2 regions of the Pseudarthrobacter humi genome follow, and region 1 is predicted to be linked to the other one. Evidence: predicted binding sites of a transcription regulator. Region 1 holds the regulator's gene; the other holds the start of a gene.

Region 1 (15,161 bases):
CCAGCCGTCGCAGGCGTTCCGGATCGTCGGCGAGGTGCTCGACGCACATGCGGAGACCCGGACACACCCACCGGATGGCCTGCTGGATCCATAGGCCCGCCGTAACGGCGCCCCCGCCGATACGGCAACCTGGGCGATCCCGCAACCGTAGCGACCCGGTACCCTTAACAGGTGAGTTTGACCATTCCTTCCCCCGCATCCGGTACCGCCCCGTCAGCCGACCCAGCCCTCCAGCAGCCCCGTACCTATCAGGTACGCACCTTCGGCTGCCAGATGAACGTGCATGATTCGGAGCGGATGGCCGGCATGCTCGAAGACGCGGGCTACGTACCGGCAAGCGGTGAGCAGGCCGACGTCGTGGTGTTCAACACCTGCGCCGTCCGGGAAAACGCGGACAACAAGCTCTACGGCAACCTAGGCATGCTGGCGCCCGTCAAGGCCGCCAACCCGGGTATGCAGATCGCCGTGGGAGGCTGCCTGGCCCAGAAGGACCGCGAGACCATCCTCAAGAAGGCCCCCTGGGTGGACGCTGTCTTCGGCACCCACAACGTCGGCGCCCTCCCGGCACTGTTGGACCGGGCCCGGCACAACAACGAAGCCCAGCTGGAGATCCTCGAATCCCTGGACGTCTTCCCCTCCACGCTGCCCACCAAGCGTGACTCGGTCTATTCCGGCTGGGTTTCCATCTCGGTCGGCTGCAACAACACCTGCACGTTCTGCATCGTCCCGGCCCTGCGCGGGAAGGAAAAGGACCGCCGCCCGGGCGACATCCTGGCTGAAATCCAGGCCCTGGTCGATGACGGCGCCATCGAAGTCACCCTGCTGGGTCAGAACGTGAACTCTTACGGTGTGGAGTTCGGCGACCGGCAGGCGTTCTCCAAACTCCTGCGCGCGTGCGGCGAAATCAAAGGCCTGGAACGGGTCCGCTTCACCAGCCCCCACCCCGCCGCCTTCACCGACGATGTCATAGACGCCATGGCCGAAACCCCCAACGTGATGCCGCAGCTGCACATGCCGCTGCAGTCCGGGTCCGACAAAGTCCTGAAGGACATGAAACGGTCCTACCGCTCCACCAAGTTTTTGGGCATCCTGGACAAGGTCCGCGAGAAGATCCCACACGCCGCCATCTCCACCGACATCATTGTCGGCTTCCCCGGCGAAACCGAGGAAGACTTCCAGGCCACCCTTGACGTTGTGGAGCAGTCGCGCTTCGCCACCGCCTTCACCTTCCAGTACTCGAAGCGTCCGGGTACTCCCGCCGCAGACTTGCCGGACCAGCTTCCCAAGGCCGTGGTCCAGGAGAGGTTTGAACGCCTGACCGCACTGCAGGACAGGATCGCCGCCGAGGAAAACGCCACGCAGCTTGGCCGCCGGGTAGAGGTGATGGTCACCGCCCACTCAGGGCGCAAGTCGGAAGAAACCCACAGGCTGTCGGGCCGGTCCCAGGACCAGCGGCTGGTGCACTTCTCCGTTCCCGAGGGGGCAGAGGTGCCGCGTCCGGGTGACCTGGTCACCGTCACCATCACCGAAGCCGCAGCCTTCCACCTCGTAGCCGACCCGTCGTTGCAGGACTACAGCCTGCGGCGCTCCCGCGCGGGGGACGCCTGGGACAGGTCCCAGGCAGACTCGTGCGGCGCTCCCGTGCCGGCTGCCGCAGGCGGCGCCGGCCGCACCGGAGTCTCGCTGGGGATGCCCACGCTGCCGGTACGGAGCCGCTGACCGGTGGTCCAGCCCCCGGTTATTGCTGTTGTTGGACCCACCGGGTCAGGTAAGTCCGATCTGGCCGTGAACCTTGCCCTGGAGCTGGACGGCGAGGTCATCAATGCCGACGCCATGCAGTTCTATCGCGGGATGGACATAGGCACCGCCAAGATCACGCCGGCAGAGCGCAGGGGCGTTCCCCACCACCTTCTGGACATCCTCGACGTCACGGAGGAGGCCAGCGTTTCAGACTTCCAGCAGCAGGCCCGGAGCATCGTCAGCGATATCCATGCGCGCGGCAAGCGAGCCATTCTGGCGGGCGGATCGGGTCTCTACGTGCGGGCCGCCCTCGACGTCCTCGAATTCCCCGGCACGGATCCTGTCCTCCGGCAGCGGCTCGAGGCTGAGCTCGATGAAGCCGGCCAGGATGCCCTCTTGGCACGGCTCCGGGACGTGGACCCGGTGTCAGCGGGCCGTGTCTCCGATGCTCGCCGGATCATCAGGGCGCTCGAAGTCCATGAGCTCACCGGCCGGCCCTTCAGTTCCTTTATGCCCCAGCGGGAGTATTTCCAGCCTGCCGTCCAGATCGGCCTGGCCGTGGACCGAGACGTCCTCCGGGAACGGTTGGCACTGCGGGTCCACAGCATGGTGGACCAGGGTCTGCTGGGGGAAGTGCGCCGGCTGGACACGGCCGGTCTCCGCGGCGGCAAAACTGCGCCGCGGGCCCTCGGCTATGCCCAGTTCCTGAAAGTGCTCGACGGCGGCTCGACAGTTGCCGAGGCAGCCGAGGACACCATTGTGGCCACCCGGCAGTTCGCCAGGCGCCAGCTCACGTGGTTCCGCGCCGATCCCCGCATCACCTGGCTGGACTGGCAGGCGCCGGACCTTGCGGCCCAGGCCGTGGCTCTCAGCCGGTAATCTAGGACGATGGACGCAACTCCCGCAGAGACCACAGAGCCCGTCTTCCACACGTTGGGTGGACTCCGCTTCTCCAAAGGACACGGCACCGGCAACGACTTTGTGCTGGTCGCCGACCCCGACGGCGTCCACACCATCGATGCCGGCCAGGTTGCCGCGCTCTGCGACCGTCACCGCGGGATCGGCGGCGACGGGCTGATCCGGGCCGTCCCCTCCCGGTACCTCTCCGAAGGCCGCGAGCTGCTGCTGAGCAGCCCCGAGGCTGAATGGTTCATGGACTACCGCAACGGCGACGGGTCGCTCTCGGAAATGTGCGGCAACGGGGTCCGCGTATTTGTGCACTTCCTGCGCGCCGAGGGCTTGGTTGACCTGCCCGACGGCGGCGCACTCACCATCGGGACGCGCGGCGGCGTCAAGACAGTGGTCCGGACAGGGGACAGCTACGCGGTGGACATGGGGCCGTGGGAATTCATTTTCCCCGGCGACGCGACCGCGAAAGCCATGGACTCGCTGGTAACCGCAGACGGCCTGGAAGTGCCCCGCCCGGCCCTGTCAGTGAGCATGGGCAACCCGCACACCGTGGTTGCGCTGGCTGAACTGTCCGAATTGGAAGCCACCAGGCTCTACACTGCCCCGAAGGTCGATCCTGTGCCGGCCAATGGAACCAACGTTGAATTCGTCGTGCCTGCCGAACCGCTGGTCCACAACGGGATCGGCACCGTCACCATGCGCGTCCATGAGCGGGGTGTGGGCGAGACTCAGTCCTGTGGAACAGGCGCGTGCGCCGCCGCAGTGGCCATCCGGCACTGGGCCGGGGCGGAAGCGCCGGACTCCTGGCAGGTCAACGTCCCGGGCGGCGTCGTCGGGGTCAAGTTCTTCGCCGGGGCGGGCGGGCACGAGCACGTCGAGCTCAGCGGGCCCGCCGTAATTGTGGCTACTGGGACGCTTTCCTGACCCGAAGGATGCGGAAGGACTTGGACGTGGACTCCCGGCTCACGGCGAAGGATGCATCCAGTTCCGTCGCGAGCCAGCGCTGAAGCGAATCCGAGCCCAGGTTTTTTTGGACCACCAGCCACGCGGAACCGCCCGGCGCCAGCCGGGGCAGCCACAGCTTCAGGAGGCTGTGGAGTTCATCCTTGCCGATCCGGATGGGCGGATTGGACCAGATCGTGTCAAAGCTCAGGTCCGGGTCCACCGCCTCCGGAGTGCTGGCCAGCACGTTGCCCAGGCCCAGCAGGGCCGCATTCTCGTTGGTCAGCGTGATGCAGCGTTCATTGACGTCCACGGCGTAGACCTTGGCGTGTGGCGCCCGCAATGCGAGGGTCAGGGCAATCGGCCCCCAGCCGCAGCCGATGTCAAGGAGGTTGCCTGTGGGGGCCGGGGCCGGGACCTCGGCCAGGAGCACCGCCGTCCCCTTGTCGATGCCGTCGGGGCTGAAGATGCCGCCGGACGTCTGCAGCTTGCGCGTCTCGCCGGCCAGTTCCACGGTGAGCGGCTTGCGGGTGAACGGCCCGGCGGGCGATGCGCTGAAATAGTGTGCGGACTCCATAACTGGCCAGATTAGTTGGCCGGGGTGGACAATGCGAAACCGTAGGCACCGCTTCTGCTAATCTTGAACCCATGTTCTTGATCTTCGAGTAGCCGGCACGGCCGGTGTCCTCCCGGACGCCGCTTGTTCCGAAGCCGTGCCCCGCAGCGATGCAGGTATTAACCTTCCGCAAATGCGCCGCATGCCAGGTCTTCCGTACCTGTTGTGCCGCCGGGCAATACTCGAGCGATCTGCCGCAGCCGGTCCCTTGCTGTTTTGCCCGCGCCTTTCCACCACTCCATGCATCCCCGGATGCAAAGACTCCCTGCGCGGCCCGGTCCCGGCCGCCGCCCAGCAGACCAGGAGGCCCGGATGACTGCAAGCCGTCAGCCCAGCGCGAATACTTCACCACTGAACAACGATCGGCACTATTCTGAAAATGCCGAAACTTCAAAGGAGACCATGACCAGCCAGCCCAACACCGGTTCAGATCCAGCAGCCCAGGACATGAGTCCCGAGGAGATCCAAGCTGTCATCGACCGGATTCTCGCCAAGGACGTACCGGCCAGGAACGTCACCGCCGCAGACGGTGACAAGGGCGTGTTCGGCAGGGCCCAGGCGATCTCCCGCTTGGACGACGAACACACCAGCTACGACGGCGACCAACAGGACCGGGAGGAACGCCGGGCGCTGAAGCGCGTGGCCGGGCTGTCCACCGAACTCGAAGACGTCACCGAGGTCGAATACCGGCAACTGCGGCTCGAACGTGTGGTCCTGGCCGGGCTATGGTCCGAAGGCACGTTGGCGGACGCGGAGAATTCCCTGCGTGAGCTCGCCGCCCTCGCCGAAACAGCAGGCTCGGAAGTCCTGGACGGGATGGTGCAGCGCCGTGCCAAACCGGACCCGGGCACGTTCCTGGGTTCCGGAAAGGCCCTCGAGCTCAAGGAAATCGTGATGGCCACCGGGGCTGACACCGTTGTGGTGGATGCCGAACTGGCACCATCCCAGAGGCGAAGCCTCGAGGACATTGTCAAGGTCAAGGTCATTGACCGCACTGCCCTGATCCTGGACATTTTTGCCCAGCATGCCAAGAGCCGTGAAGGCAAGGCCCAAGTGGAGTTGGCGCAGCTCGAATACCTCCTGCCACGCCTGCGTGGCTGGGGTGAATCGATGTCCCGCCAGGCCGGTGGCCAGGTGGGCGGCGCCGGCGCCGGCATGGGTTCGCGCGGACCCGGTGAAACAAAAATCGAACTGGACCGCCGCCGGATCCGGACCCGCATGGCCAAGCTGCGGCGCGAGATCGCGGCCATGAAGCCGGCACGGGAGACCAAGCGGGCCAATCGCCGTCGTAATTCAGTGCCTTCCGTTGCGATTGCCGGGTACACCAACGCCGGGAAGTCATCGCTGCTGAACAGGCTGACCGACGCCGGCGTGCTGGTGGAGAACGCGCTCTTCGCCACCCTGGATCCCACCGTGCGAAAGGCCGAGACCTCCGACGGCCTCGGGTACACCCTGGCGGACACCGTGGGTTTTGTCCGGTCGCTACCCACCCAGTTGGTGGAGGCTTTCCGCTCCACGTTGGAGGAAGTGGCTGACGCGGATCTGATCCTGCATGTGGTGGACGTGTCCCACCCGGACCCCGAGGGCCAGATTGCTGCGGTCCGCAAAGTCTTCAGCGAAGTGGATGCCCGCAAGGTGCCCGAGATCATTGTCCTGAACAAGGCCGATGCCGCGGATCCGTTCGTGGTGGAGCGCCTCAAGCAGCGCGAACCGCGCCACGTAGTGGTCTCGGCCCGCACCGGCCAGGGGATCGCCGAACTGCTGCGGGCCATCAGTGACGGGATTCCGCGGCCCGGCGTGAAGCTGGAGCTCCTGATTCCCTACGACCGCGGTGACCTGATCAGCAAACTGCACGAGACCGATGCCGAGATCCTGAGCCTGGATCACGGCGAGCACGGTACCCGCGCTTTGGTGATGGTGCGTGAGGGCCTTGCGGCTGAACTGGAATCCTTCATCAACCATGACTGAGGTTGCGGCGGGGGAAGTCAAAGGTACGGCCGGCGAGCAGTTCGTGATCGAACTGCTCGACCGCGCCGTGGCCGGCATGGGCGGTCAAAGCCGCAGCGGGCAGCACGAGATGGCCAGGCAGGTGGCCAAGGCCATCGAAACCGGCGACCACCTCCTGGTTCAGGCCGGAACGGGGACCGGAAAGTCCCTGGCCTACCTCATTCCGCTCATTGCGCACTCGCTCGTGAGCAACAAGCCCACCCTGGTGTCAACGGCCACGCTTGCGCTGCAGACCCAGATTGTGGGCCGCGACCTTCCCCGGTTGCTGAAGACCATCACCCCTGCCCTGGACCGCCCTGTCAAGGTGGCCCTGGTCAAGGGCCGCTCCAACTATGTCTGCCAGCACAAGCTCGAAGGCGGGTTCCCTTCCGAGGAACCCGCAGAGGGCCAGCTGTTCTCCCTCGGCGAAGACACCAGCGTCCCGCATTTCGCCGCTGCCCTGGGCGGGCCGTCGTCCCAGCTGGGCAAGGAAGTGGTGCGCCTGCGCGAGTGGGCGGAGAAGACCACCACGGGCGACCGTGACGAACTGCTTCCCGGCGTTACTGACCGGGCCTGGCGGCAGGTTTCGGTGACGTCCATGGAATGCCTGGGGGCCCAGAAATGCCCCATGGCAGCCGAATGCTTCAGCGAACTGGCGCGCCACGACGCCGCCGAGGCCGACGTTGTGGTCACCAACCATGCCATGCTCGCCGTCAGCGCCTTCGAAGGCCTGGCCGTGCTTCCTGAATACGACGTTGTGGTGGTGGACGAGGCCCACGAACTGCAGGACCGGGTCACCGGTGCGGTGTCGGGGCAACTCTCCGTGGCAATGGTCCACGCTGCGGCGTCGGGCGCGCGGAAACACACGGCCATCACTGTGGATGCCCTCAACGCAGCCGCCGCCAACCTGGAACTCGCCCTGGCCGGCGTGCCCAACGGGCTGCTCCCGAACGGCCTCAACGACGAACAGCTGGATTGTGTGGACCAGTTGCGTGAGGCCTGCCGCGCTGCACTGTCCGATTCCAAGGGGGACGGCAGCCAATCGGCGGACGGCGGGCGGCAGCTCGCGCGCTCACGCCTGATGCTGATCCTCGAACTGTGCGAGCGGCTGATCGTGGCCCGTGAAAACCGCGAAGTGGTGTGGTTTTCCCGCGCAAGTTCCTTCGATCCGCAACAGGGCTATGCGCAGCCCGACGAGTCTGCGCCGGTCCTGGTCAACATCGCGCCGCTTAGCGTTGCCGGCAAGCTCCGCGAGGGGCTGTTCGCCGGCCACACCGTTGTCCTGACGTCGGCAACCCTGGCCATCGGCTCAGCCTTTGAACCGACCGCCGGCGGCTTGGGACTGGTGGGGGAGGGTGCGCCCAACTGGAGCGGGATCGATGTCGGATCGCCCTTTGACTATCCCAAACAGGGGATCCTTTATGTCGCAGGCCACCTTCCCAAGCCGGGCCGCGGGGCCTCGCAGGAGGCCCTTGATGAACTTGAGGCGCTGATCCGCGCGTCCGGCGGCGGCGCCCTGTGTCTGTTTTCGTCCCGCCGAGCCGCAGAGGAAGCCGCAGAAGCGATGCGTCCCCGGCTTGGCCTCAGCATTCTCTGCCAGGGCGACTCCACCATGACGGCCCTCGTGAAGCAGTTCGCGGACGAGCCCGATACCTGCCTGTTCGGCACCATGTCCCTGTGGCAGGGCGTTGATGTTCCGGGTGGATCATGCCGGCTGGTGGTGATCGACCGCATCCCGTTCCCGCGGCCGGACGACCCGCTGATGACCGCACGGTCCCGCGCCGTTGCGCAGGCCGGCGGAAACGGCTTTATGGCGGTATCGGCGACCCACGCGGCCATCCGCTTGGCCCAGGGCGCGGGAAGGCTGATCCGTTCCACCGGAGACAAAGGTGTGGTGGCAGTGCTTGATTCCCGGCTTGCCACCGAGCGCTACGCCGGATTCCTCCGCGCCGCTTTGCCGCCGTTCTGGCCCACCACGGACCGCAAGACGGCATTCGCCGCCCTGGAAAGGCTGGCCGGGAAGGGCGCCTGACTGCGCAGGTCCTATAGCGACCGCAGGACCGAGACGACCTTGCCCATGATGGTGGCGTGATCGCCCAGGATGGGCTCGTACTGGGTGTTCTGCGGCAACAGCCACGTGTGGCCGTCGCGCTGGCGGAAGGTCTTGACGGTGGCTTCGTCGTCCAGCAGGGCCGCGACAATATCGCCGTTGGAGGCGTCTGCCTGCCGGCGGACCACTACCCAGTCGCCGTCGCAGATGGCAGCATCCACCATCGAATCGCCGGCCACGCGCAGCATAAACAGCTCACCCTGGCCCACCAGCTGCCGGGGCAGGGGCATGACGTCTTCCACCACCTGGTCAGCCAGGATGGGCCCGCCGGCCGCGATCCGGCCCACCAACGGCACCATCGCGGTGTCCATGGCAGAGGGAAGTTCGGTGACCGTCCCGCCGATGCCGTGCAGGACTGAGGGCTTGGTTGTCCCGTTCGACTTAGCGGACCCGCCGTCAAGCGTCAACGGCATCAGGACTTCCATGGCCCGCGGACGCTTGGGGTCCCGGCGCAAGTACCCCAGCTTCTCCAGTTGCGAGAGCTGGTGGGTCACGCTCGACAAACTCGCCAAGCCCACGGTGTCACCGATTTCACGCATCGACGGCGGATAGCCGTTGTCATTCACCGAGCGCTGGATGGTTTCAAGGATCTTCTTTTGGCGGGCGGTGAGCCCCTTGGGGGTTCGTGGGGGCTGGCGGCGCTGCGGTGTCGCCTTGCCCTCGGCGGCTGGTGCTGCCATGTTCGCCAATGCCTTTCGGTTGCCCGGCTCCGCTCCGGCCTCTGGTGCCTGGAACGCCCCGGGGCTGGTGTCGGAGTTGATTGTCAGACCCTGCTGATCAACTACAGAGGTGGTTGTTCTTTGATCCAAACGTAGGCCAGCCACAGGGCTTTTTCAAACATTTGTTCTAGCGAGTCTCGACAATATTCGTTGATAAGTGCTAAAAATGAAGAAGCAAAGTTCGAACATGTGTTCTACTCGTTGCTTGCGGATTCGAATATTCGAATTTATGGACGGCTCAGGCCGGTGCCGGCAAGTGGACGCGGAGGGCGCGCCGGGCAGCACAGTATGGTCCAGGAGGGCTCATTTCATGTCAGCTATATCCGCTTCGCAGGACTCGCGTCCGCAGTTCATTTCCGTGCAGGACCTCACCTCGCGGCAGTGGTCCGCACCCGTTTCGACGTCGGATTCGGCCCCAAGGCAGCGCAGGGAAGCGTTACCGCCGCTACGCCTGACCCGCAGGGGCCGGGTAGTCCTCATCGGCATCCCGCTGGTGATTCTTGCCGCAATCCTGCTTTCCCTTGCAGGTTTCCTCAACGCCCCGGCAAAGGCCGCCGATTCTGCCGCGGACCTGTCACTAACGCCAACAGTTTCGGTCACGGTGCAGGCCGGCCAGTCACTCTGGGCCATTGCCGGCACGGTGGCGCCCGAGCGTGATCCCCGTGATGTCATTGCGGATATTGCCCAGTTGAACAACCTTTCCGCCGGCGGCGTTGTCCCCGGACAGCAACTCTTCGTCCCCACCAGGTAATGAGCCTGCGGGCTCGGGTGTGTGCCGCCGCAGGCCGTCACATTTTCCGGCCGTCTGCTTCGGACCTAAACTGTTCAGGTGAATGACCAGCTAGAGCGTCTGAACAGACTTCCCCTCCGGACCAACCTCCGCGGACTGACCCCGTACGGTGCCCCGCAGCTGGATGTACCTATCCTGCTGAACGTCAACGAAAACACCCATGGCGTCCCGGCGGACGTACGGGCCGCGATCAGCGTGGCCGTGACGGAAGCCGCGGCGGGCCTCAACCGCTACCCGGACCGTGAGTTCACCGAACTCCGGGAAGCGCTGGCCGAGTATCTCGGGCACGGTCTGGATGCCACCAACATCTGGGCGGCCAACGGGTCCAACGAGGTCCTCCAGCAGATTCTCCAGGCATTCGGCGGGCCCGGGCGCACGGCCCTGGGATTCCCGCCCACGTACTCCATGTATCCGCTCCTGGCCAGCGGCACGGACACCGGGTACATCGTCGGGCAACGGGCAGACGATTACGGGCTCAGTGCCGAATCGGCCGCGTTGCAGGTCAAAGAACTTCAGCCCAACATCGTTTTCCTCTGCTCGCCGAACAATCCCACCGGCACGGGGCTGGGCCTGGACGTTGTGGAGGCCGTGTACGAGGCTGGCAAGGCCAGCCAGACCATCGTCATCGTTGACGAGGCGTACCACGAGTTCGCCCATGACGGAACGCCCAGCGCCCTTACGTTGCTGCCCGGCCGGGAGCGCCTCATTGTGTCCCGCACTATGAGCAAGGCGTTCGCCCTTGCGGGCGCCCGCCTGGGCTATATGGCCGCCGCTCCTGAAGTCACGGACGCATTGCGCCTGGTGCGGCTGCCGTACCACCTTTCGGCCATCACCCAGGCAACAGCCCTCGCCGCCCTGCAGCACCGCACTGCGCTGATGGCCGACGTCGAGGACATCAAGGAGCAGCGCGACCGCATCGTCTCGGAACTCACGCGCCTGGGCCTCAAGCCTGCCGCCTCCGATTCGAACTATGTCTTCTTCGGCGGCCTCGACAGCCCGCATGACGTCTGGCAGCGGCTGCTGGACGACGGCGTGCTGATCCGCGATGTCGGCATCCCCGGCCACCTGCGAGTCACGGCGGGAACTGAGACGGAGACCACAGCCTTCCTGACGTCGCTGGAACGCATCCTGGCCAGCCAGGCCAGGCTGCCCGCCTAAACTTGAGGTATCGGCGCCGCCGCGCCGGCACATCTCCTTCGCTTTCGCACCACTGACTTCACCCAAAGGACAAATGACCATGAGCTTCACCGGATCGAACGCTGCCGGGCCCCGGACCGCACGCATGGAGCGTGCCACCAGTGAATCGTCAGTGCTCGTGGAGATTAACCTCGACGGCACCGGCGTTTCGGACATCGACACGTCTGTCCCGTTCTACGACCACATGCTGACGGCGCTCTGCAAGCACTCGCTCATTGACATGACGGTCAAAGCCACCGGTGACACCCACATTGACGTCCACCACACGGTGGAGGACGTCGCCATCACGTTCGGTGAAGTCCTGCGCACTGCCTTGGGAAACAAGGCCGGGATCCGCAGGTTCGGCGAGGCCACCGTGCCCCTCGACGAAGCCCTGGCGCATGCCGTCGTCGACGTCTCCGGCCGCCCCTACCTGGTGCACGGCGGAGAGCCTGCCGGGCAGGAGTACCACTTGATCGGCGGCCACTTCACGGGGTCATTGACCCGCCACGTCTTTGAAGCCATCACGCTTCATGCCGGCATCTGCCTTCACATGAACGTCATCGCGGGCCGCGACCCGCACCACATTGTGGAAGCGCAGTTCAAGGCCTTCGCCCGCGCCCTGCGTGCTGCGGTAGAGCCCGATCCCCGCGTGGAGGGAATCCCCTCCACCAAGGGTGCCCTGTGAGCGGCCAAATCCTCCGGGACGGTGCCGTCATCGATCCGGCCGCCGGTAAGAAGCCCGTATCACCCGAAGGCAAGCCCACAGTCACTGTCCTGGACTATGGTTCGGGAAACGTCCGGTCTGCCGTGCGCGCCCTGGAGCGGGCAGGAGCCGAGGTCATCCTCAGCTCCAAGCCGGAGGACGTGCTTAATGCCGACGGCCTGGTAGTACCCGGCGTCGGCGCGTTCGAGACTGTCATGCGCGAGCTCAAGGCCGTGGACGGCATCCGGCTGATCGGCCGGCGCGTGGCCGGGGGCAGGCCGGTCCTGGCAATCTGCGTGGGCCTGCAGGTCCTGTTCGAGGCCGGAGTGGAGCACGGGACAGAAGCTGAAGGCATGGGGGAGTGGCCGGGCAAGGTGGAACTCCTTCCCGCCGAAGTGGTGCCACACATGGGCTGGAACACGGTTGACGTTCCGGAAGGATCCAAACTCTTCGCCGGCGTCGCGGACCAGCGCTTCTACTTCGTCCACTCCTATGGTGTCCAGGACTGGAGCTTCGACGTGATCCAGCCGCGGATGACCGCGCCGCTGGTGACCTGGTCAGAGCATGGCGCGCGCTTTATCGCCGCAGTGGAGAACGGACCGCTCTGCGCTACCCAGTTCCACCCGGAAAAATCCGGCGACGCCGGTGCACGGCTGCTGCGCAACTGGGTGGACGGCCTTCGCAAGCCAGCTGCCACGGACGCCGCCTAGATGTGGTCGATTGTCCTGATGGGCCTGGCCGGCCTGTTGGTGGGCGGCGCACTGTCCTTCCGGCAGCAGCACAAACCGCTCTGGACCCAGGTGGGCTTCTGCGTCCTGGCCGGCATGGCGCTGCTGGCCGCGTACCTGCTGACGCTTCCTGGAACCTAGCCCAGGCAACCCCTAGTTCCGCCTCCACCAGCAACCCACCACCCAAAAGGATTTGAGATGACCACCGCAACCGATCTGCCGGTTCTTGAACTGCTGCCCGCCGTCGACGTCGTAAACGGACAGGCCGTGCGGCTGGTCCAGGGGGAGGCCGGCAGCGAGACGAGCTACGGCACGCCGCTGGAGGCAGCCCTCAACTGGCAGGAGCAGGGCGCCGAATGGGTACACCTGGTGGACCTCGACGCCGCGTTCGGCCGTGGCTCAAACGCCGAGCTGCTCCGTGAAGTGGTGGGCCGGCTCGATATCAAGGTGGAGCTGTCCGGCGGACTCAGGGACGACGAATCCCTCGAAGCGGCGCTGGCCCTCGGCGTCGCCCGCGTCAACCTCGGCACAGCCGCCCTGGAAAACCCCGAGTGGACCCGCAGTGCCATCGACCGCTTTGGCGACAGGATCGCCGTCGGCCTCGACGTCCGCGGAACCACGCTGGCAGGCCGCGGCTGGACCAAAGAAGGCGGCGACCTCTGGGAGGTCCTGGGCCGGCTCGAAGAAGCCGGGTGCTCCCGGTACGTTGTCACTGACGTCACGAAAGACGGAACACTGCAAGGCCCCAACGTTGAACTCCTGCGCCGGATGGTGGAGAAGACCGGCAAACCGGTGGTCGCCTCCGGCGGCATCTCCAGCCTGGACGACCTGAAAGTCCTGCGCTCCCTGGTGCCGCTGGGCGTGGAAGGCGCGATCGTGGGCAAGGCGCTTTACGCCGGTGCCTTCACGCTCCCCGAAGCCCTCGACGTCGCCGGACGCCGCTAGGCAGTTTCCGTGGACAGCACGCACAACGCCGACCCGGCAGCGGAATCGCCGCCGGCCCGTCATCTGCCCGGACACATTGCGGCGGCTCTGGCGGGCGCGGGCGGCCGTACTGACTCGGCCGGCCAGCCGTGGGAAGGCCGGAGCCTCGCCGGGGACGACGCCAGGATCCACAACTTCGAGGACGACGACGGAACGGCCGACGCCGGCTACCTCGCCGCCGTCGCGGCCCTGGTTGACGGCAACGGCGACGAAACGGCTGTGGTGGCCTCGCTGGCCACTGCCCGGGTCTTTATCCCGATCATCGCCCAGCTCGGCGAGGAAGCGGCCGGCGTCGACGGCCTGACGTCGGACAAGCAGGCGGACATGGCGCTGGTCACCCTGAAGGCCGCCGACGGCCGGACGGCCATGCCGGCCTTTAGCTCTGCGGATGCCTTGGCTGCCTGGCATCCCGAAGCCCGGCCTGTGGCGGTATACGCTGCCCGGGCCGCCCTCTCGGCCGTGGCCGAGGGCGCCGAGTTACTGGTGCTCGATCCGGGCTCGGAGGTCACGTTCGTGGTCCGGCGGCCCGCCGTCTGGGCGCTGGCCCAACAACGGGAGTGGATCCCTTCGTACACAGACGCGGCGTTGGCAGCCGAGATGGCTGAGGTGACGGCCGCCTTCCCTGTGGTCCGCAAGATTGCCCTCCTTCCGGGTTCCGGCGTCGCCGTCCTCACCGGGGCCGGTGCCACGCTCTCCGGGGGCGGTGCCGGGCCGGAACTTCAGGTGCTGCTCCACCTTGAGGATGGGTTGGACGCTCCGGCAGTCCAGGAGCTGGTGTCCGGCCTCCAGCAGGCGTGGTCCCGGAATGTATTGTTTGGAGAGCGTGTTGACTCGATCGAAATCAAGTTGCGGCGCGCAGCACAATAGCTGACGGTTGGCGCGGAGATCCCGGGCTGCCGCGGGCTGACCCAAAGGATTTTCCGTGAACTTCGCTCTTTACCGGGAGCTGCTGGCCCACCGGCCCATCCGGCGGCTGCTGCTGGTCGGCATGATCGCCCGCATCCCCCACTCCGCGGCAGGCCTGCTGCTGACCCTGCATATCGTGCTGACCCTGGACCAGGGGTACGCAGCAGCCGGCGCCGCAGCGGCTGTTATGACCATCGGCATTGCCGTTGGCGCACCATGGCGCGGCAGGCGCGTGGACACTGTTGGCCTGCGCCGGGCGCTGATTCCGTCAGTGGTGTCAGAGGCCGTCATCTGGTCCATGGTGCCGCACGTGTCCTACCAGTGGCTGCTTCCGCTGGTGTTCGTCGGCGGCCTGCTGACGTTGCCGATCTTCAGTGTGATCCGCCAGTCCCTGGGCGTCCTCGCGGACGGCGACCAGCGGCGGACCGCTTTTGCGCTGGACTCGATCGCCACGGAGATGGTGTTTATGATCGGGCCTGCCGCCGGCGCCGTTGTGGCCACCAGCGGCTTCACCGTTCTGGGACTCACCGTGGTGGGCGTTTCGACGTCACTGGCCGGATTGTTCCTTATGTGGTTCAACCCGCCCACCCGATCGGCCTCGCAGACTGAGGAGTGCCAGGCCGACCAGCGCCACGCCGCGGAAGTGGCTGTGGTTTCCGCCGCACCGGCACACCTCCAGGAAGCAGCGGCAGACCTCGCCCCGGCCGGGGCGGAACGCACCCGCAGCGGGCCGACGGGGCTGCGCGGCAAGGTGGCCCACAACTTCGCCTGGCTCACGGCCACCGTAGTGGCCGTATTCGCAGTGGCGGCCGGAACCGGCATGGTGCTCAGCGGCACGGACGTGGGCAT
Region 2 (15,161 bases), on a different contig from region 1:
CAGCCCACGGTGTTGAAGTCGGGCAGGCAGCCGATCAGGAACGTCGAGGCGCCCATCAGCAGCAGCGTGAACATCAGGACCTTCCGCCGGCCCACGCGGTCACCGAAGTGGCCCAGGATGACGGCGCCCACCGGCCGTGCCACATAGGCGAAGCCGAAGGTGGCGAAGGACATGACGGCCGCGTTGGCTCCGGCGTCCGGGAAGAACACCGTGGGGAAGATCAGGGCGGCGGCGGAACCGAAGATGAAGAAGTCGTAGTATTCGACGGCGCTGCCCAGGAAGCTGGCGAGGGCTGCCTTCTTTGGCGTCCCGGCCGGGGCAACGGTGCCCTGCCCGGCGGACGGAAGTGTCTGGCTCATGAAGTTCCTTAGATGTGACGACATTGTCGCGGATGGATCTGGAGGGCCGCAGCCGCAGCGGCCTGAGTGGAGCTGGTGCGGTGCGGCTGGAGGCCGTTGAAAGACCCGGAGCAGTAGCCACATGGTGGAAGCTACTTGTGCGATACAGCAATGATGGCTGTGAGCACAGTCACTTGTCAAGAAAATGCTCACCATCTAGAAATAGTTGCCACGATGTGGCAACATCGACGTATGAGTGTGAATCAAACCACAGCGCCCGATGACGTTGCCGCTGAGCCAAAGACGCCCAAGGGCGACCGTACGGACATGGTGGGCAAGGCCCTGGGCCTGCTGGTCCTCCTGGGTGACGAGCCGCGTGGCGCCAGCGCCGCGGAGATCTCGCGCCGCGCCGACCTCCCTTTCAGTACCACCTACCGCCTGCTGGGATCCCTGACGCGGGACGGATTTGTGGACTATGAGCCGGACGGCCGCCGCTACCACCTGGGCCTGCGGATCTTCCAGCTGGGCCAGCGGGTCTCCAACCATCACGGATTTGCCGGCACCGCGCTGCCGGTCCTGCGCCGCGTGACCGAGCAGACCGGGGAGGCCACCATCCTCAGTGTCCGCGACGGCCACCATCACCTCACGGTCAACAAGGTGGACGGCCCGCAGGCCTTCCGCGTCACCAGCGATCCCGGGCATCTGGGCGCCCTGCACGCGACGGCCGTCGGCAAGGCGCTGGTGGCTTTTGCTGAGGACGCGGAGCGTGAAGCGCTGCTCGAGGAGCTCGCGCTGGATCCCCTCACCGAGCACACCATCACGGACCGGGGCGCCTTCCGTGCCGAGATTGAGAAGGTGCGCCGGCAGGGATATGCCGTGATGGACGAGGAAAACGAGAACGGCATGCGCGCCGTGGCCGTGCCGCTGCTCAATCCCCAGGGCCATGCCTTCGCCTCCCTGGCCACCGCCGTTCCCGTCTTCCGCCTCAGCATGGAAGCCCTGCTGGCCCATGTCCCCCTGCTGCAGGATGCCGCGGCGGAGCTGGCTGCGCGCTTGCCGCAACGGTAAAAAATCTTGAAATGTTCGTATGTAGAACATGCGTGCGAGAAGTGAACAAGTGTTGTACTGTAATCCCTATCACCCGACCCGCCGAGGCCGCCCCAAGCGCCGCCGCCCGCCGGGTGCCGTATCAAAGGAGCTGCCCGGATGAGCAATCGAACTGAGTCCTACCTTGTGGGACTGGTCGGCGACGGCGTAATGCCGTCCCTCACTCCCCCCATGCACGAACGCGAAGGCGATGTGCAGGGCCTGCGCTACCTCTACCGCCCCATTGACCTGCTGGAGCTCGGACTTTCCGGCGATGCCGTAGGGGATCTGCTCAGGAGCGCCCGCAGCCTGGGCTTCAACGGCCTGAACATCACCCATCCGTGCAAGCAGCTTGTGCTGGCGCACCTGGACGAGGTCTCACCGGACGCCCTGAGGCTCGGCGCCGTCAACACGGTGGTCATCGAGGACGGCCGCTTCATTGGCCACAACACCGACTTCTCCGGCTTCGCCGCCGCGTTTGCCTCCGGCCTACCTGGCGCGCGGCTGGACCGCGTCGTCCAGCTGGGCGCGGGAGGTGCCGGATCCGCCGTCGCCTACGCCCTGCTCACCGCCGGCGTGAAGGCGCTGGACCTGGTGGACGTGGACCCCGCCCGCTGCGCGGCCCGCGCAGTAGAGCTGGCCGGCCTCTTCCCGGGCAGCACAGTCACGGCGCGTACGACGGCGGAGCTGCCGCAGCTGATGCCGCTGGCCGACGGTCTGGTGCACTGCACCCCCGTGGGCATGGCCGCCCACCCGGGCGTCCCGCTGGACCTGGAGCTGCTGGAAACGCGGCACTGGGTGGCGGACATCGTCTACCGCCCGATCGATACGGAACTGGTCCGCGGCGCCCGCGCCAAAGGCTGTGAGGTACTGGACGGTGGCCGCATGGCAGTAGGGCAGGCGGCCGATTCCTTCCGGATCTTCACCGGGCTGGAAGCCGACGCGGAACGCATGCGCAGCCATTTCCTGGAGCTCGTGGCCAAGGAAGAGGTGGCTGCCTGATGCGCACCGGAATCGCTACGGTGTGCCTCTCCGGCACCCTCAAGGAAAAGATGCAGGCCTGCGCCATCGCCGGCTTTGACGGGATCGAAATCTTCGAGCAGGATCTGGTCACGTCGCCGCTCACGCCCGAGGACGTCCGCAAGATGGCGGCCGACCTTGGCCTCACGCTGGATCTTTACCAGCCGTTCCGCGACTTCGACAGCGTGTCCGAAGACCTCCTGGTCGCCAACCTCCGGCGTGCCGAAGCCAAATTCAAGCTCATGGCGCGGCTGGGCATGGACACCGTCCTGGTCTGCTCCAATGTGGCCACCGCCAGCATTGACAGCGACGACCTCCGGGTGGAGCAGCTCGGCCAGCTGGCTGCGCTGGCCGGGGACCATGGCGTCAAGGTGGCCTACGAGGCCCTGGCCTGGGGCAAGTACGTCAACGACTACGAGCACGCCCACAAGCTGGTGGAAGCCGTGGACCACCCCAACCTGGGCACCTGCCTGGATTCCTTCCACATCCTGTCCCGCAACTGGGACACCGCCCCCATCGAGGCCTTCAACCCGGAAAAGATCTTCTTCGTCCAGGTGGCGGACGCCCCCAAGCTCTCCATGGACGTCCTCTCCTGGAGCCGGCACTACCGGGTGTTCCCGGGCGAGGGCCAGTTCGAGCTCGCCAAGTTCATGGGCCACGTGGTCCGGGCGGGGTACAGCGGCCCGGTGTCACTGGAGATCTTCAACGACGTCTTCCGTCAATCGGACGTGGAACGCACCGCCGTCGACGCCATGCGCTCGCTCATCTGGCTGGAGGAACAGAGCGCCAAGTGGCTGGATGCTGCGTCCACCGGCGCGACTGGCGCCGACGGCACCCAGGCCCCAGGCCGCCGTCGTTATCCCATGGAACTGGCCACGCTCCCGCAGGTGGCCGAACCGGCAGGCTACAACTTCGCCGAGGTCAGGGCCGCGGACACCCAGGGACTGGAAACGGTCCTGGGCCAGCTGGGCTTCGAGTTCAACGGCCGGCACCGCACCAAGGACGTGCAGCTCTGGAGCCTGGGCCACGCCCGGGTGATCATCAACGAGGCGGCACCGGCAGACGGGCACGATCCGTCGGCTGATGCGTCGCCCGCCATCGCCGCCCCTGCTATTGGTGCCCTTGGCTTTGACGTTGCCTCCCCTGTGATTGCCGCCGCCCGCGCCCAGCAGCTGAAGGCCCCCGCGGTCCCGCGCAAGAGCCAGGCCAACGAGGAAGTGTTCCAGGGTTTTGCCGCCCCGGACTCCACCGAGATCTTCCTGTGCCAGGGCACCTCGGACGGCACAGCAGCCTGGACCAGTGAATTCGGGGAGGGGCTGGAAAATCCCGCCGCCGGCCCCGCCGCTGTGATCGACCACGTCAACCTTGCGCAGCCGTGGCAGCATTTCGACGAGGCCGTCCTTTTCTACACGAGCGCCCTGGCGTTGGAGCCCCAGCCGTTCGCTGAGGTGCCCAGCCCCACCGGACTGGTCCGTTCGCAGGTCATGGCCACCGGGGACCGCGCCGTGCGGCTGGTGCTGAACCTGGCGCCGCTGAACCAGCAGCGCAAGACCTACCAGGAGCACATCGCCTTCGCGGTGGATGACCTGGTGGCCACCGCCAGGGACTGCAGGGCCCGCGGCCTGGAGTTCCTGCAGATCCCGGCGAACTACTACGAGGACCTGGACGCACGCTTCGGGCTGGCACCGGACTTCCTGGCCACGCTGCAGGCGCTGAACCTGCTGTACGACCGGGACGCCGACGGCGAATTCCTCCACTTCTACACGGCCACCGTGGGCAGTGTGTTCTTCGAAATGGTGGAACGCCGCGGCGCCTACGACGGCTACGGCGCCCCCAACGCCCCCGTGCGGCACGCCGTCCAGTACGACCACCTGCAGCACCGGTAAGACAAGCACCACCACCATCCAGCAGCAACAAAGAAAAAGGAGGCCGCAGTGGAGACACAGCAGGATCTCAGTGCAGAGATTAACGCCATGGCCGATGCCTACGCGCGGGCGCTCAAGGACGGCGCCACGGCCGAGACCCAGCCCCGGCTGGACTACGCCCCCTACCGCAGCAGCATCCTGCGGCACCCCACCAAAAGCCTGCACCACGCGGACCCGGAAACCATCGAACTGTATTCGCCGGCGTTCGGCCACCAGGACGTGCACGCCCTGGAAGCTGACCTGACCATCCAGCACAACGGTGAACCCCAGGGCGAGCGGATCATCGTGGCCGGCAAGGTCATGGACGGCGACGGCCGCCCCGTGGCCGGGCAGCTCGTGGAGATCTGGCAGGCCAACGCTTCCGGCCGCTACATCCACAAGCGTGACCAGCACCCGGCGCCGCTGGACCCCAACTTCACCGGCGTGGGCCGCTGCATCACGGGCCCCGACGGCTCGTACCGGTTCACCACCATCAAGCCCGGCGCCTACCCATGGAAGAACCACGTCAATGCCTGGCGGCCGGCCCACATCCACTTCTCCATGTTCGGCACGGAGTTCACCCAGCGGATCGTCACGCAGATGTACTTCCCCGGCGACCAGCTCTTCCCGCTCGACCCCATCTACCAGTCCATCGTGGACCAGGACGCCCGCGACCGGCTCGTGGCCAACTACGACCACAATCTCACTGAACCCGAGTGGGCACTGGGCTACAACTGGGACATCGTCCTCACCGGCTCCAAGCGGACCTGGACCGAAAACGAGGCGCTCGGCGCAGCAGGAGACGAGGAATAACGTGAACACACCCACCCAGCTTGTTCCCACCCCCGGCCAGACCGTCGGCCCGTTCTATGGCTATGCCCTGCCGTTCGTGAAGGACAACGAACTCCTGGCGCCCGGATCGCCGGGCTCCATCCGCCTTCAGGGCACCGTGTATGACGGTGCCGGGGAAACCATCCCGGACGCCATCCTGGAGATCTGGCAGCCCGACGCCGACGGCAGGATCGTGCAGCGTACCGGGTCCCTGGTCCGCGACGGCTACACCTTCACCGGCTGGGGCCGCGCCTCCGTGGGCCACTCCGGCGTGTACACCTTCACCACAGTGAACCCGGGACCCACCGCGCAGGTCCCCGGAAAACCAGCGGCCGCACCCTTCATCTCCGTGGCCGTGTTTGCCCGCGGCCTGATGAATCGCCTGTTCACCCGCGTATACCTGCCGGAGAACGGGGAAGCCCTCGCCACGGACGCGCTACTCAGCTCCCTGGACCCGGAGCGCCGCAAGACGCTCATTGCCCGCCGCGATCCCGACGGCGGACTCACCTGGGACATCCGCCTGCAGGGCGAGGGCGAAACAGTCTTCCTGGACTTCCAGTGACTGACGCTGCCGGCACGGACGGTACCGGCCACTTCGGAAGCGTGGCCGACGGTGACGTCGGCCTGCTCAGTCCTGTCTCGGCGTCGCCCCTGGTGACGGTGCTGACCGGTGACCGCGCGGTACTGGCGGCGATCCTCGCCGTCGAGGCGGGCTGGGCCGCCGTGCTGGAGAAGGCGGGCTTGGCGCCTGCAGGTGCCGCCGCCGTCGTGGCCTCCGCAGCCGAGGCGGGACGCTACGACGCAGCCGACATCGCGCTCCGGGCCCAGGGCGGCGGCAACCCCGTCATCCCGCTGCTGGCCGATCTTCGCAAGCATGTCACCGCGCTCGATGCCGGCCGTGTGGGTGCCTTAAAGGCGGTCCACACCACGCTGACCAGCCAGGACGTGCTGGACACGGCCCTGATGCTGCTCGCGCGCAACACCGTTGAGGCGGTGCTGGCGGATCTGAAATGCACGACGGCGGCGCTCGCCATCTTGTCGGAGAAGCATGCGGACACGCTGGGCGTGGGCAGGAGCCTGACCCAGCATTCCCTCCCCTTTACGTTTGGGCTGCGGGCAGCGCAATGGTTCCACGGGTTGGCCGCCGCAGGACGGCAGCTGGAGCAGGTGGAGCTGCCGGTGCAGTTCGGCGGGGCGGCCGGAACACTGGCTGCCGGAACCGTGCTCACGTCCGGCTCGGCCACCAGCCCCTTTGAGCTGGCCGACTCACTGGCCCGGCAACTGGGCCTGGCCGCGGCGCCCGCGCCCTGGCACACGAACCGGCTGGCCGTCACGTCGCTCGGCAATTCTCTGGCCTCGGTGCTGGACGCAGCCGGCAAAATCGCCACGGACGTCCTGTTCCTGAGCCGGCCCGAGGTGGCCGAACTCGCCGAACCGCGCGCCGCCGGCCGCGGCGTCTCCTCGGCCATGCCGCAGAAGCAGAACCCGGTGTTGTCGGTCCTCATCCGCAGCGCCGCCCTCCAGGCACCGCAGCTGGTGGCCCAGCTTCACCTGGCTGCGGCCAACTTCAACGACGAACGCCCGGATGCCGCCTGGCACACGGAGTGGCCGGCCCTGCGCCAGCTGCTCCGCCTGGCACTCGGCGCGGCCGGACAGCTCCGGGAGCTTGCCGAAGGCCTGCAGGTTTTTCCCGACGCCATGCGCCGCAACCTGGACCTTGCCGGGCCGCTGCTCCTGGCCGAAGGGGTGGGCGCCGCCGTCGCGCCGCTGCTGGCCGAAACGGATGGCCGCAGCGGCAAGGTGCAGCTGCAGGCAGTGGTGGACCGGACCCTTGCGGCGCCCGCTGCCGAGCAGGGGGCCACCTACCGGCGGCTGCTGCGCGAGGCCGTCCCGGCGGGCGTGCTCACCGATCTGCGGCTCGACGAGCTGCTTGACCCGACCGGCTACCTGGGCCAGGCAGCTGAAATCTTGCGCCGCATCCTGGCCGCATACCCCGACTTTGCAGCACCTACCCAGAACGGAGCCAACCGTGGCTAAACCGACCCTGAAGGCAGTACTGCTTTCACCCGAACGGGCCCTTGGCGAACGTCCCCTGCTGGTGGTGGGGCCGTCGCTGGGCACATCCTCCGTCCTGTGGTCCGACGCGGCCACCCTGCTCGGCAACGACTACGACGTGGTGGCCTGGGACCTGCCCGGCCACGGCGTCTCACCCGCCGCCACCGAAGCCTTTGACGTGGCCGACCTCGCGGACGCGGTGGTGGACCTTGTGGACTCCATCGCGCCCGGGGCTGCCTTCCACTGTGCCGGGGTCTCCCTCGGCGGTGCCACCGGCTTGCAGCTGGGGATCAAGCACGGCGAACGCCTCAAGAGCCTCTCGGTCCAGTGCTCCGGTGCCAAGCTGGGCACTCCGGAAGCATGGCTGGAGCGTGCCGAAACCGTGCGCACCCAGGGCACCCCCGTCATGATCCAGGGCTCTGCGCAGCGCTGGTTCGCAGAAGGCTTTATGGACCGCGAACCGGACCGGAGCAGCCGCCTCCTGCACGCCCTGCGCGACGCCGACCGCTTCAGCTACGCCTTCTGCTGCGAGGCGCTGGCGTCCTTTGACGTCCGCGCGGACCTCGGCAGCATCAGCGTCCCCACGCAGGCACTGGCCGGTGCGGAGGATACTGTTGCGCCGCCGTCGTTCGCCGAAGAAATTGCGGCAGGGATCACCGCCGGCGGTGGCACCGCCAACGCGGTAACGCTCAGCGGGGTGGCACACCTGGCACCGTTCGAGGCACCCGGGCACGTGGCCGACCTGCTTCGGAACCTCATCTCGTGGACTGAATCCCGGGGAGCAGCCAAGTGAGCGGCGCAGCCCCGAACCGGAGAGAACGGAACGGCGTCGTCCAGCCCGATGCCACCAGCCAAGAGATTTACGACGGCGGCATGGTGGTCCGCCGCGAGGTGCTGGGCGCAGCGCATGTGGACCGGGCCAACGCCAACAAGGACGGGTTCACCGAGGATTTCCAGGACATGATCACGCGGATCGCGTGGGGTGGCATCTGGACCCGCCCGGGCATCTCACGGCAGATGCGCTCTGCCGTGACCATCACCGCGATGGTGGCGCACGGGCACTGGGAGGAGCTGGCCATGCATATCCGCGCGGCCCTCACCAACGGCCTGAGCAGGGATGAGATCAAGGAAATCCTGCTCCAGACCGCCATCTACTGCGGGGTTCCGTCCGCGAACACAGCCTTCAAGACCGCCCAGCAGGTTTTCCACGAGATGGACAACGCCGCCGGCCCACCCAACTAGCACCCCCACCCTCCCAACTAGGTAGCAGCAGATGTCGTTATGAGCCCTCAAAACGACATCAACTGCGACCTAGTTGGGAACCACGCACACAACTTAGAGGAAAAGTTATGAACCAGGCTTTTGTGTACGACGCCGTTCGCACGCCTTTCGGTAAGTTCGGCTCGGGTCTCGCGGCCGTCCGCCCGGACGACCTCGCCGCGCACGTGATCACCGAATCCGTGAAGCGGGCCCCGGGCCTCGATCCGGAGCGGATCGACGAGGTTGTCTTCGGCAACGCCAACGGCGCTGGCGAGGAGAACCGCAACATCGCCCGGATGGGCACCCTGCTCGCCGGCCTGCCGGTCTCCATCCCGGGGACCACGGTGAACCGGCTCTGCGGTTCGTCGCTGGATGCCGCGATTATCGCCTCCCGCCAGATCAACGCGGGCGACGCCGAGCTCATGCTGGTGGGCGGCGTCGAGTCGATGTCCCGCGCTCCCTGGGTGCTGCCCAAGACGGAGAAGCCCTACCCGGCCGGGGACATGACCCTGGCCTCCACCACGCTGGGCTGGCGCCTGGTCAACAAGGCCATGCCCAAGGAGTGGACCATCTCCCTGGGCGAGGCCACGGAGCGGCTGCGCGAAAAGTACGGTGTCACCCGCGAGCAGCAGGACGAGTTCGCGGCGAACTCCCACAATCTGTCCGCCGCCGCGTGGGACGAGGGCTTCTACGACAACCTGGTGGCCCCGGTCCCTGGCACCGACCTGGTAAGGGACGAAGGGATCCGCGCCGGCTCCTCGGCCGAGAAACTCGCCGGGCTGAAGACCGTGTTCCGCACAGAGAACGGCACCGTCACCGCGGGGAACGCGTCGCCGCTGTCCGACGGCGCCTCCGCGGCCTGGATCGGCAGTGAAGCTGCCGCCGGGCTGCTCGGGCTCGAACCGCTGGCCCGCATCGCCGGTCGCGGCGCGCACGGCAACGACCCGCAGTTCTTCGGCTACGCCCCGGTGGAGGCCGCGAACAAGGCCCTCGCGAAGGCGGGCATCGGCTGGGACCAGGTGGGCGCCGTCGAACTTAACGAAGCGTTCGCCGCGCAGTCTCTGGCCTGCATCCACGCCTGGGGCATCGATCCCACCATCGTGAACCGGCACGGCGGCGCGCTCGCCATGGGCCACCCCCTCGGCGCGTCCGGCACCCGGATCCTCGGCACCCTCGCCCGGTCCCTGCAGGCCTCCGGTGAGCGCTGGGGCGTCGCCGCGATCTGCATCGGCGTGGGCCAGGGCCTCGCCGTGGTCCTCGAAAACGTCACCGCAGGAAAGGCATAAGAGATGCTGACATTTGTTGATTCCGTCAACGAGGCCGTGTCCGGCATCAAGGATGGCTCAACCGTGATGATCGGCGGGTTCGGCAACGCCGGGCAGCCGTTCGAACTGATTGACGCCCTGCTGGATTCCGGCGCCACGGAGTTGACCGTGGTGAACAACAACGCCGGCCAGGGCGACCAGGGCCTCGCGCTGCTGATCAAGGAAGGCCGGGTCAGGAAGATGATCTGCTCCTTCCCGCGCCAGTCCGATTCCTGGCACTTCGATGCCAAGTACAAGGCCGGGGAGATCGAGCTGGAGCTGGTCCCGCAGGGCAACCTGGCCGAGCGGATCCGCGCCGCCGGAGCGGGCATCGGCGGCTTCTTCACGCCCACCGGCTACGGCACGATGCTGGCCGAGGGCAAGGAAACCCGCATTATCGATGGCCGCGGCCAGGTGTTCGAAACGCCGATCCACGCCGACGTCGCCCTTATCAAGGCGCTCCAGGCGGACGGCGTCGGGAACCTCGTCTACCGCAAGACCGCCCGGAACTTCGGCCCCATCATGGCTGCTGCCGCGAAGCACACGGTGGTCCAGGTGTCCGAGATCGTCCCCACCGGCGGGCTCGACCCCGAGAACGTCGTGACCCCCGGAATCTACGTCAACAGCATCGTGAAGGTGGCCTGAGATGAGCGCACAAGCCAACAGCCAAACCAGCATGCAGGCCAGCGAAAAGCCCCTGGGCCGCAACGAACTCGCCGAACTCGTGGCCCGCGACATCGCGCCCGGCTCGTTCGTGAACCTCGGCATCGGCCAGCCCACCCTGGTCTCCAACTACCTCAAGCCGGAGCAGAACATCACGCTCCACACGGAGAACGGCATGCTGGGCATGGGTCCTGCGGCTGCCGGCGACGACATCGACGGCGACCTCATCAACGCCGGCAAGATCCCGGTCACCGAACTGCCGGGGGCGTCCTATTTCCACCACGCGGATTCGTTCGCGATCATGCGCGGCGGCCACCTGGACATCTGCGTGCTCGGCGCGTTCCAGGTCTCGGCCACCGGTGACCTCGCCAACTGGCACACCGGCGCCCCGGACGCCATCCCGGCCGTGGGCGGGGCGATGGACCTGGCCACCGGCGCCAAGGACGTGTTTGTGATGATGACGCTGCTGACCCGTGAGGGCGCCTCAAAGATCGTGAACGCGTGCACGTACCCGCTCACCGGCGTGGGCTGCGTGACGCGCGTGTACACGGACAAGGCCGTCTTCCTGACCGGGCCCGACGGCGTCACAGTCCGTGAGACGTTCGGCTGCACCTTCGAGGAACTCCAGGAACTGGTGCCCGTCCCGCTTAAGGCGGCCGCCGCCGTCGCGCTCTAACCCCACCCCGGCGCGAAGGGACACTTGGGGCCCCTGAGACCGGCGTTTCCAGGGCCGGTCGGGAGGGCCACAACTGTCCCTTCGCGCCGAATAGGATTGGTAACCATGACCAACGCACCTGCAGACTCACGGGCCGCCCCGCAGGCGAGTGACCAGTATGTGCAGTCGCTCGCGCGCGGGCTGGCCGTGATCCGGGCCTTTGATACCGACCACCCGGCCATGACCCTCACCGAGGTGGCGGCCCGGACGGACCTGACCAGAGCCACGGCCCGGCGCTTCCTGTACACCCTCGTTGAGCTGGACTACGTCAGGACCGACGGCAAGACGTTTGCGCTCACGGCCAAGGTCCTGCAGCTCGGCTACGCCTACCTCAGCGGGCTGTCCCTGCCGCAGCTGGCCCAGCCCCACCTGGAGGAGCTGTCCCTCAAGCTGGGCGAATCCACGTCGGCGGCGGTGCTGGACGGCACCGACATCGCCTACATCGCAAGGGTGACCACGCGCCGCATCATGAACGTCGGCATTACCGTGGGCACCCGCTTCCCGGCCTATGCCACGTCCATGGGCAGGGTGTTGCTCGCGGCCCTGCCGCCCGCCGGACTGAAGGAGTACCTGACAGCGGCGGAGATTAAACCGCTGACGCCGCGCGGCCTGGGCACTGTTCCCGAGCTGCTGGCGGTGCTGGACACCGTCCGCGCCCAGGGCTGGTGCCTGCTGGACCAGGAGCTTGAAATCGGGCTGATGTCCGTTGCCGCTCCCGTGTACGACGGGCCAACCAAAGTGGTGGCCGCGGTGAACGTGTCCCTCCAGGCCCAATCGGTGGCGGCCCAGCCGGACCCGGAAGCGTATCTGGCCGCCGTGGCCCGGGAAATCGTGGCTACCGCGAAGCTCGTCTCGGCGGACCTGACCGCCCGGCGCTAAACGCCCGAAGCTGGCCGCGGCAGGCAGTCGCGCGAACGGGCAGCAAATGCCCTCAAAACGCGAATCTGAGGGAATTAGCTGCCAGTTCGCGCAAGGGGTCATAGACTCGAGCCAACTACGTCCGTAAGGGAGTTGGCGGTTTGAAACTGGGCATACCGCGGGAACGTCATGAGGGTGAGCGGCGTGTGGCCGCCACGCCGGAAACGGTCAAGCAGCTGGCGGGGCTTGGCCTGGACGTCCTGATCGAAGCACGAGCAGGGGCCGCCGCCGGCTACGCAGACCACGATTACGCCGACGCCGGCGCCCGCATCGTCCAGGACCTGGATCCCGGCGAACTGAACGTCCTGGTCCACGTTCGCCCGGTGTTACCCTCGACGGCGGCAGCCCTGAAGAGGGGCGCCGTCACCGTTGGCATGGCCTCGCCGTCGTCCGAACTCGCCACCGTGCAGGCGCTCGTGGAGGCCGGCGTCACGGCCTTCGCCCTGGAACTGGTGCCCCGCATCTCGCGCGCCCAGTCCATGGATGCGCTCAGCTCCCAGGCCCTGGTGGCCGGCTACCGCTGCGTGCTTGAAGCCGCCATCCGGCTGCCGCGTTTCTTTCCGCTGTACATGACTGCCGCCGGCACCGTCCCGCCTGCCCGTGTGCTGGTGCTGGGCGCCGGGGTTGCCGGGCTGCAGGCCATCGGCACCGCAAAACGGCTGGGGGCCCGGGTCTCCGCCAACGACATCCGGCCCGCCTCCGCTGACGAGGTCGCGTCGATGGGCGGCACGTTCATCAAGCTGGATTTGGAAACGGCGGAGGCTTCGGGTGGCTACGCCCGCGAACTCAGTGCCGACCGCGGCGCCCTCCAGCGTGAACTCCTCGCCCCGCACGTCGCCATGGCGGATGTCCTGATTACGACGGCGGCGGTCCCGGGCAGGCGCGCACCGCTCCTCGTGAGCCGCCAGATGGTGCAGGGAATGCGCCCCGGCTCCGTCGTCGTCGACCTCGCTGCGGAGTCCGGCGGCAACGTGGAGGGCGCTGTTCCCGGCGAGGACATCCTGGTTCCGACCGCCGACGGGCAGGGCCACGTCACGCTGGTGGGGCTGAAGGACGCACCGTCCGCGATGGCGCAGGACGCGTCCCGCCTGTATGCCAAGAACGTGGCCAACCTGCTCGCCCTGATGGTCCGGGACGGCACCGTTGCCCCCGATTTCGACGACGACGTGATCGCCGGCGCGTGCCTTACGCACGACGGCGCGGTGCGGCACCTGCCCACGGCCGAGGCCCTGGCGGCACTTGTCCCCGCCCTGCCCGACCATGCGCCCCGGGTCCAGGGCGATCGGGTCCAGAACGAGGGGGGAATCTGATGGACGGCATGAGCCTCTTGACGGTCACCGTGCTGGCGGTGTTTGTGGGCTTCGAAGTGGTTTCCAAGGTCTCCAGCACCCTGCACACGCCGCTGATGTCCGGAGCCAACGCCATCCACGGCATCATCCTGGTGGGCGCCATCATCGTGGCCGGCCAGGCGGCGGACCCGGGGATCCTGGCCGTGGCGCTGCTCGCCGTGGTGCTGGCCACCGCCAACCTGGTGGGCGGCTTTGTGGTGACGGACCGGATGCTGCACATGTTCCGTGCCCGGAAAGACGTGGTCCGCCAGGAAGCCCCGCTCAATGAAGCAACCGGCGGGGAGGAAACAAAGTGACCCTCCTCGATCCGGTCTGGACCTCGCTCCTTTACCTCGCCGCCGCGGTATTCTTCATCCTTGCCCTTCGGGGCCTGAGCTCGCCCCGGACTGCCCGCCGCGGCAACCTGATCGGTGCCTTCGGTGCCCTGCTCGCCGTCGTCACGGTTTTCGTTTCGGCCCGGCTGGACAACATCCCCTGGATCATCGGTGCCATCGCGGTGGGGTCCGCGGTGGCCGCGCCGGTGGCCCGGCGGGTGCAGATGACCCAGATGCCGCAGCTCGTGGCCCTGTTCAATGGCGTGGGCGGCGGCGCCGCAGCCCTGGTGGCGCTGCTGGAACTCAGCCACACGGCCGACCCCTGGGTCCGCGTCGCCATCGTGTTCACCCTGCTGGTTGGGGCCGTGTCCTTCGCCGGATCCGGGGTCACCTTCGCCAAACTCCAGGAGCTCATGACCACCCGTCCCATCGTTTTTCCGGGCCTCCCCGTGGTGATGGCCGCGGTGCTGCTCGCCGCCGTGGGCACCGCCGTCGCCGTTGTCCTGACCGGTTCCCTGGCGCTCGCGGTGCTGCTGATGGTGCTGGGCCTGGCCGCCGGTGCGCTGCTGGTGCTGCCGGTGGGCGGTGCGGATGTGCCCATTGTCATCTCGCTGCTGAACGCGTTCACCGGGCTGGCCGTGGCGGCGTCCGGCGTGGTGCTCGGCAACGTGCTGCTGGTGGTGGCCGGCACGCTGGTGGGCGCCTCCGGTACCATCCTCACCCGGGCCATGGCGGCCGCGATGGGCCGCAGCGTGGCCGGCATCCTCTTTGGCGCCTTCAAGGGAGGTTCGACGGCGGGATCCACCGCCGTGAGTGAACGTCCCGTCAGGTCCTCCAGCGCGGAGGACGTGGCGGTGCTCCTGGGCTACGCGCAGCGCGTGATCATTGTCCCCGGCTACGGCCTGGCGGTGGCGCAGGGCCAGCACACCGCGGCCGAGCTGGCCCTGGCCCTCGAAGCCCGCGGCATCGAGGTGGACTTCGCCATCCATCCCGTGGCGGGCCGCATGCCGGGGCACATGAACGTGCTCCTGGCCGAGGCGAACGTGCCGTACGAATCGCTCAAGGAGATGGGTGAGATCAACTCCGAGTTCCGGATGGCCGACGTCGCTTTAGTCGTGGGCGCCAACGACGTGGTGAACCCGGCGGCGAAGACGTCCTCCGGCTCGCCGATCTACGGCATGCCCATCCTGGAAGTGGCCGACGCCCGGCAGGTGATCTTCCTGAAGCGCTCCATGCGGCCAGGGTTCGCGGGAATCGAGAACGAGCTCCTGTACGAGCCGCAGACCTCCCTGCTCTTCGGCGACGCCAAGGATTCCCTGGCCAAGGTGCTGGGCGCGGTGAAGGCACTTTAACGAAGTACGCTGTCCCCCAGGCCCACATTCCCATGTCAGCGAAGGACACCAT

Evidence for each region. The regulator LexA, encoded in region 1, represses DNA repair genes until DNA is damaged. The targets are predictions, from matches to a motif close to TCGAACANNTGTTCGA.
Region 2: a site for LexA is predicted at 1,429-1,444, ahead of NFC73_RS09665 (shikimate dehydrogenase). Genes of this name have one in related genera too.

Annotation. Positions count from the first base shown of each region.
Region 1 covers NZ_JANCLV010000002.1:40,048-55,208, reverse strand. Annotated here, with positions in the region: gene NFC73_RS03280 (regulatory protein RecX) at 1-94, shown strand, start outside; gene miaB (tRNA (N6-isopentenyl adenosine(37)-C2)-methylthiotransferase MiaB) at 172-1,719, shown strand; gene miaA (tRNA (adenosine(37)-N6)-dimethylallyltransferase MiaA) at 1,723-2,619, shown strand; gene dapF (diaminopimelate epimerase) at 2,629-3,573, shown strand; gene NFC73_RS03260 (class I SAM-dependent methyltransferase) at 3,554-4,168, opposite strand; gene hflX (GTPase HflX) at 4,610-6,175, shown strand; gene NFC73_RS03250 (ATP-dependent DNA helicase) at 6,168-8,225, shown strand; gene lexA (transcriptional repressor LexA) at 8,237-8,983, opposite strand; gene NFC73_RS03240 (LysM peptidoglycan-binding domain-containing protein) at 9,333-9,773, shown strand; gene NFC73_RS03235 (histidinol-phosphate transaminase) at 9,852-10,970, shown strand; gene hisB (imidazoleglycerol-phosphate dehydratase HisB) at 11,050-11,676, shown strand; gene hisH (imidazole glycerol phosphate synthase subunit HisH) at 11,673-12,404, shown strand; gene NFC73_RS03220 (CG2302 family histidine operon protein) at 12,405-12,563, shown strand; gene priA (bifunctional 1-(5-phosphoribosyl)-5-((5-phosphoribosylamino)methylideneamino)imidazole-4-carboxamide isomerase/phosphoribosylanthranilate isomerase PriA) at 12,621-13,367, shown strand; gene NFC73_RS03210 (SseB family protein) at 13,377-14,273, shown strand; gene NFC73_RS03205 (MFS transporter) at 14,329-15,161, shown strand, end outside.
Region 2 covers NZ_JANCLV010000005.1:152,385-167,545, forward strand. Annotated here, with positions in the region: gene NFC73_RS09655 (MFS transporter) at 1-359, opposite strand, end outside; gene NFC73_RS09660 (IclR family transcriptional regulator) at 591-1,406, shown strand; gene NFC73_RS09665 (shikimate dehydrogenase) at 1,545-2,426, shown strand; gene NFC73_RS09670 (bifunctional sugar phosphate isomerase/epimerase/4-hydroxyphenylpyruvate dioxygenase family protein) at 2,426-4,330, shown strand; gene pcaH (protocatechuate 3,4-dioxygenase subunit beta) at 4,379-5,161, shown strand; gene pcaG (protocatechuate 3,4-dioxygenase subunit alpha) at 5,163-5,741, shown strand; gene NFC73_RS09685 (lyase family protein) at 5,783-7,216, shown strand; gene NFC73_RS09690 (alpha/beta fold hydrolase) at 7,209-8,027, shown strand; gene pcaC (4-carboxymuconolactone decarboxylase) at 8,024-8,476, shown strand; gene NFC73_RS09700 (thiolase family protein) at 8,584-9,780, shown strand; gene NFC73_RS09705 (3-oxoacid CoA-transferase subunit A) at 9,784-10,443, shown strand; gene NFC73_RS09710 (3-oxoacid CoA-transferase subunit B) at 10,445-11,137, shown strand; gene NFC73_RS09715 (IclR family transcriptional regulator domain-containing protein) at 11,243-12,055, shown strand; gene NFC73_RS09720 (Re/Si-specific NAD(P)(+) transhydrogenase subunit alpha) at 12,196-13,404, shown strand; gene NFC73_RS09725 (NAD(P) transhydrogenase subunit alpha part 2) at 13,404-13,739, shown strand; gene NFC73_RS09730 (NAD(P)(+) transhydrogenase (Re/Si-specific) subunit beta) at 13,736-15,109, shown strand; gene NFC73_RS09735 (diacylglycerol/lipid kinase family protein) at 15,160-15,161, shown strand, end outside.